Thermogutta terrifontis: one gene and its partner. Each later gene encodes a partner of the first gene's protein in a complex. Links are inferred from orthologs where the notes say so. Each region holds a gene or a part of one and is shown on either strand. Other genes may lie near its edges.

Region 1 (3,053 bases):
TGCCGGATTAAGCCGGATCAGGGCGTTAACTACAGACGGGGCGGCGAAGTGAGAGGCCGCCCGTCTGCGAAAACGAGGACTGGCGATTTCACGATGTCCCAGGACGACCTCGCCTACCCAGGCGGGGTCGCTTTGTTTTTTTCAAAAAGGAAACCAAAATGAAAGATTCGCAAGAGGTTATCGCACCTCGGGCTGGTTCCTTGAAAGCGTTCCGCCGCTCGATGGGCGTGTTACTCCGAAGGGGGCGAGAAAGACATATTTCGCGCATGCTGCTCGAAGGCTAGCTGCGGTCATTGACGTCAGTCTGCAAAAAGGTGACACCGGATCACAACGATGGAGAAACTGGCCGTTATCTTCGATATGGATGGCGTCCTCATCGACTCGTACCATGCGCACTTTGAGAGCTGGCGGATCATTGCGGCGGAAGAGGGTCTCCAGATCACCGAGGAACAATTTGCCAAAACATTCGGGCGAACGAGTCGCGAAATCATCGCCGCTCTGTGGGGACAGCACACGCCGAACGACGCCAAGATTCTGGAACTGGATGAGCGAAAAGAGGCGGCATTTCGCGAACTGATTAGGGAGAATTTTCCCATCATGCCGGGTGCCCCGGAGCTTCTGGAATCACTCCATCAGGCGGGTTTCGCATTGGCGATTGGCTCGTCTGGCCCACCGGAGAACGTGGAGTTGACCGTGCGGAAGTTGGGGCCGGCCGCCCATTTCGGAGCGATCGTCACAGGCAAGGACGTGACCCGGGGGAAACCTGATCCCCAAGTATTTCTTCTGGCGGCGGAGCGTCTGGGTGTTGATCCCCGCTACTGTGCCGTGGTGGAAGATGCACCGCCGGGCATTGAGGCGGCGCACCGGGCGGGGATGAAGGCCGTTGGACTGGCCAGCACAGGTCGAACAAAAGAAATGCTGGCGGCGGCTGATCTGGTGGTGTCCTCTTTGAAGGAACTGTCTCCGGCGGTTTTTCGTAGGCTCATTCTGGGCGAAGAGTGAACGCCGAACGTGGAAGCACCGAACAAAAAGTTGGCTGGTGCCAGACGAATGAATGGCGGTTAAGGTTTGGATGGTGGATGATCAGAGGTCGCCATGCTGGCGAAGCGTGTGATTCCGTGTCTCGATGTTGATCGTGGCCGCGTCGTCAAGGGGACCAAGTTTCTCAACCTCCGCGATGCCGGTGACCCCGTGGAAGTGGCCGCCCGATACGAAGAAGAAGGCGCTGACGAGTTGGTCTTTCTGGATATCACGGCCAGCCATGAGGGACGGGAGATCATGCTGGACGTCGTTCGGCGGACCGCGGAGGTGGTCTTCATGCCATTGACGGTAGGTGGTGGCATCCGCACCCTGGACGACATCCGCAAGCTCCTCAACGCGGGGGCGGATAAGGTCTCCATCAATTCGGCCGCTTGCCGGAATCCTGAATTTGTCTATCAGGCGGCTCGCAGATTCGGCAGTCAGTGCATCGTCGTGAACATTGACCCCAAACGCGTCATCAAGGACGGCAAAGAGTTCTGGGAGGTCCATATCAACGGCGGGCGGGTGGGCACCGGACTGGAGGCGGTGGCCTGGGCGAAAGAGGTGGAACGGCTGGGCGCCGGGGAGATCGTGCTGACCTCGATGGATGCAGACGGCACGCAGGCCGGCTACGATCTGGAGATCACCCGAGCCGTGCGGGAGGTCGTGTCGATTCCCCTTGTGGCCAGTGGTGGGGCGGGGTGCCCCCAGCACATGGCCGACGCGATTCTCAAAGCGGGGGCCGACGCCGTACTGGCCGCCGGAATCTTCCATTTCGGCCAGTACACGATCCGAGAGACCAAGGAGTATCTGCGCCGCTGCGGAATCCCGGTCCGGCTGTGAAGGGCCTACGTTTCCGCCACAGGCGTTTCCGATCATAATAAACATTTGGTTGGGTACGTGGGGGTTCCGGGAAAGGAGGCCTTGGCGCCGCACGGAGGGGTCTTGTCGCAGGGGCGGGCAGACCGCCCTGTAGCTCAGGCACGTCATCGCAGAAAAGCGAGGTTGGGAAAATGGCTACAATGCAGGAGCCGGTTCGGCCAGTATTCGGCAAGCGACCCAAAAATCTGGAAATCGATAAACTCTTCCGCGCTCTGGTCAAATTCGAGGGGAGCGACCTTCACTTGAAAGTCGGCAGACCGCCGTATATCCGGGTCGCGGGATCGCTGCGACCGTTAAACCACCCTCCGATTGATGAAGAGCAGATGATCCGGCTGATCCTGCCCATGCTGGACGAGCGACTGCGTCGCATCCTGGAGGAAGACGGAGGGTGCGATTTCGCCCACGTCGTGGATGTGGACGGCGTGACGTGGCGTTTTCGGGTGAACGTGCTTCAGCAGATGGGCTACCTGGGATTGGTGGCGCGACGCATCAATAACTACATCCCGGACTTCGAAAAACTCAATTTGCCCCCAATTCTGGAGAAGCTCTGTCAGTTTGATCAGGGGATGATTCTTCTCGCTGGTGTGACGGGGTCCGGTAAGAGTACGACCATTGCGTCGATGCTCAACTGGATCAATCGCCATTACCGCAAGCACATTCTCACCCTGGAAGACCCCATTGAGTTCACCTTCACGGAGGACAAATGTCTGATCAACCAGCGGGAAATCGGCATCGATGTGAAAAACTTCATGATCGGTATGAAACACGCCGTGCGTGAGGACCCGGACGTCATGCTCGTGGGCGAAATGCGTGACCGGGAGACCTTCGAGACGGCGATCCAGGCCGCGGAAACCGGGCACCTTGTGTTCGGAACAATCCACGCTTCCAGCGCCCCGAGCACCATCAGCCGTATTCTGGACCTGTTCCCGCAGGAGATGCACCGGGCAATCCGTAGTGCAATTGCCTTCAACATGAAGGCCATTATCGCCCAAAAGCTGCTGCCTTCCATTCATCCCGATTTCAAACGCGTGCCGGCTGTGGAGATCATGATTTTTAATCCCATGGTCAAGAAGCTGGTTCTGGAAGAGCAGGACCAGAAGCTGGCGGACGTCATTCGCATGTCGAAAGAGGAAGGCATGCAGGATTTCACG
Region 2 (3,119 bases), 2.5 Mb from region 1 along the record:
CCTGTTTTCGCTATTTTTTGCTAACACATGGGCGTAGGCAGATGGGCTTCGATCATCCATGAAGAGGCTTAAAGCAGGGCACCACCGCGGCGTTGCCTCCACGATTTGATCAGCCTTGGCGGAGGGCTTTTTATACGCCTGTCCAAATCTTTGGTAATGGACCACGCCGCGTTTGCGCGAGAGTCGGCCGCAGCAAAAACAGCGTTAAAGAAACCATGCCCCCCTGATTTTTGACTGAGGCAAGATTTTTGCAAGAAATAAAACTTTCGCAGAATACGAGTTCCAATCCTCGCCGGTAGGCCGTCCGATCGCCGAGTTGCGACTTTTTCCCTTGACAGACTTTCATTCATAACCTAGGGTTGTCATGACGCCTTGAGTGAGGTTTCGCCAGATTCGGGTGTTGGCCGGCCGTGGGCAACCTTGAGAAGCATCTCTTCTAAGAGGAACGCTGACGCCAGGATCGAAAGAGATACGGCAGGCCACTGATTTGCCAGGAGCGGCTTCTTCTGAAGTGACCCAGGTAACCCGGGTTATTCCACCAGGGAGAAAGTGCCGTCTCAGGGAGCGTAAACACGCAAAATCGGGTGGCAGAATTGTCGGGCACCGGCGCATCGTGGACCGGTCCCCATACGGATGGATGTGCAATTGACGGGACACGGATGGCCCTGATGCCGGGGCACGCCCGGGACGATGCCCGGTTTTCCCAAGCTCAATCATCGGCTTACTGGGAGGAGATCGAGTGATGAGCCTCGCTGATGTCACATCACCAGCCAGTTACTGGCAACCTTTGTGGTCGGAATCATCGGGCGGGTCGGTGCAGGCCGCTGTCCGGCGCGTCCTTGCCACGATTTATCCCGAACCCTATGAAAATGAGCGGCGACAGTCACCGCGATTTCCGTTCCCTTATCTCGTGCAACTCCAACCTATGAGTTCCGACGGTAGCTCTCGGCAGGGCGCCTCGCTGGTTGTGGTTGGGAAGCATTTATCGGAGACTGGGATTGGCTTCTATCACCCGCGGCCGTTACCCAGCCGAATTGCCTGCGTGACGCTGGAAAACGCAGGGCAGCGGGCGTCGCTCCTTCTGGAACTCCTCTGGACGCAATTCACTCAGCATGGTTGGTACGAGAGCGGCGGCCGATTCTTGCGGGTCCTGGAGTCCTGCTGATCAGACTCTCGATGTAACCCCCTGAACACAAGCATACCGACCATCCGGCCAATGATTTCTCGGAATATTTTCGCCCCGCAATCAAGGTTGTACCGAAATCGAGGAGGCCGGTGACGTTGGGGCGGCAAGGCCGGCAAAGTTGGCGAGAAGTTTGAGGCCCAGGGCCTGGCTTTTCTCAGGGTGAAATTGGGTGGCAAAGACATTATCCTGCCGGACCATGGAGCAGAATCGGATTTTGTACTCGGTGGTCCCGGCAACGACTTCGGCGTCCAGCGGAACGACGTAATACGAGTGCACAAAGTAGAAGTAACTTTCGTCCGGGATGCCCGTCATCAGTGGATTGGGGCATTCCTGTCGCACCTGATTCCAGCCCATGTGCGGGACGCTCCATCCGTGCGGCAATTCAAAACGAACAACCTCGCCCCGCAACAGTCCGAAACCGGGAATTGGACCGTTCTCGTAACTTTTTTCGAAAAGGAGCTGAAGTCCCAGGCAGATTCCCAGAAAGGGACGCCCAGATTCGATGAAGCGGAGGATCGGCTTGACGAGTTCCCGCCGTTTTAACTCCGCCATCGCATCGCCGAAGGCCCCCACGCCGGGAAGAACAAGCCGCTCGGCATTCATCACCCGATTTGGATCATCAGTGACCTCCGCGCGGAGTCCCAGCCTTTCGAACGCCTTTTGGACGCTCCTCAGATTCCCCATTCCATAATCGACGATCGTGACACTGCCAGGTTCGAATTGGGGTGCCGTCATAGGACTCCGCCAGTTTCACCAAGCCTGACGAAAACCACCTCACAAATCAGTTGATTCCAGGTGCGCGATCATTTCCAAAAACCGTCTCATGGAAGGACACCGCTTTTCTTTATTGGGTTCAATGCAGGCATGGATGGCCGCCGCCAGGTCGGGATGGATCTGTGGCCGATAACGTCGAATATCCGCTGGCGGCTTATCATGCGCCATGGCCGCCATGCCGGTTGTGCCCCGCTCCCATGGGAGTTCGAATGTGAGCAGCTCGTACATGCTCACTCCGAACGAGAAAACATCCAGACGTTGATCGGTGGGGTAACGCCGCACCAACTCAGGCGCCATGTAGTTGGGTGTTCCGCTGCGGTTTCCCGGCGCCATGAACGGCGGTGTGGCTGGTACGCTCAGACCGAAGTCGGTCAGTTTGAGAATGCTGAAGTCCCGATTGAACATGAGGTTGCGGGGACAGATATCGCGGTGAATGAAGCCGGCTTCATGAACGACGGCCACGGCTTCTGCCACCTGTCGGATATACGGCAAGAGAGGCCGTTGGAACAAAAACGGACTTTTCGCCACGAGATGGCCATTCAAACCGCCGCCCTCAAGATACTCCATGACCAGATAGGGTTCGTCATTCGTTGTCCACCCGTATTCGTAGGTCATCACGATGTAGGGGTGGACGAAGAGTGTGGCGATTTCGCCTTCGCTGGGTTTATTGAGGCCTTTAAAGCGGGCTTCGTACGCGGCTGTTTTTTGGGGATCGCAAATTTTCAGGCCTACGATTTCGCCCCGTTCGCGGTCCATCGCCACATAGAACTTGGACATCGTTCCCGCCACGCCTTCTCGGAGGATTTTGAATCGGGCGGCAATATCGACCTTCTTCCGGGGCTTGATGCCTTTGGAAGAGCGTCCGAATAAGGATTGAAGGAGCTTAAGTACCATGTTTGATCCGTCACTGATCTTCCCAGAAGCCCCCTCGCGAACTGCTGGCCCCAATCACCCTTATGGCTAGTTTAAATGGCTCCTACCGCTCGGGCAAGAAAGCTCCGAACTGAGTCAGCCCCACTTTTCTCCTGCTGGAAAAGGGGGCGGACCTCGACGACACCTTGATCAGGAGCGAGATTCAGTCCGATGACACCCGCTTTCGGAGGGACGTACCTGCCACGTGCGCTTTGCAGCGTTGGATCATGGATTGCCTCTCCGCGGG

The links.
Region 2: the proteins of hisF (region 1) and hisH are in contact, whole or in part, in a crystal structure (PDB 6RU0), measured with the Thermotoga maritima proteins. The link is inferred for Thermogutta terrifontis from one-to-one orthologs. Residues at the interface, in WP_004080486.1 of Thermotoga maritima: Met1, Leu2, Ala3, Arg5, Ser40, Glu41, Asp45, Glu46, Ala70, Glu71, Ile73, Asp74, Ile75, Pro76, Phe77, Asp98, Lys99, Ser122, Gln123, Glu161, Thr195, Leu196, Asn247, Arg249, Glu251; in WP_004080484.1 of Thermotoga maritima: Asn15, Arg18, Arg22, Arg117, Leu118, Pro119, His120, Met121, Gly122, Trp123, Asn124, Asn134, Gly135, Tyr136, Tyr138, Val140, Tyr158, Glu180, Lys181, Ser182, Ser183, Lys184, Ile185.

What each region holds. Positions count from the first base shown.
Region 1 is NZ_CP018477.1:613,422-616,474, reverse strand. The notes cover bases 250-2,979. They hold hisF (imidazole glycerol phosphate synthase subunit HisF), read left to right. Parts: upstream 250-1,095; coding sequence 1,096-1,863; downstream 1,864-2,979. Other genes in these bases: THTE_RS02260 (type IV pilus twitching motility protein PilT), read left to right, coding at 2,034-2,979; THTE_RS02270 (HAD family hydrolase), read left to right, coding at 334-1,002. Outside these bases: more of THTE_RS02260, read left to right, coding at 2,980-3,053.
Region 2 is NZ_CP018477.1:3,142,583-3,145,701, forward strand. The notes cover bases 85-2,880. They hold hisH (imidazole glycerol phosphate synthase subunit HisH), read right to left. Parts: upstream 1,922-2,880; coding sequence 1,247-1,921; downstream 85-1,246. Other genes in these bases: THTE_RS11715 (hypothetical protein), read left to right, coding at 743-1,165; THTE_RS11725 (serine/threonine protein kinase), read right to left, coding at 1,961-2,854. UniProt on the Escherichia coli protein: IGPS catalyzes the conversion of PRFAR and glutamine to IGP, AICAR and glutamate. The HisH subunit catalyzes the hydrolysis of glutamine to glutamate and ammonia as part of the synthesis of IGP and AICAR.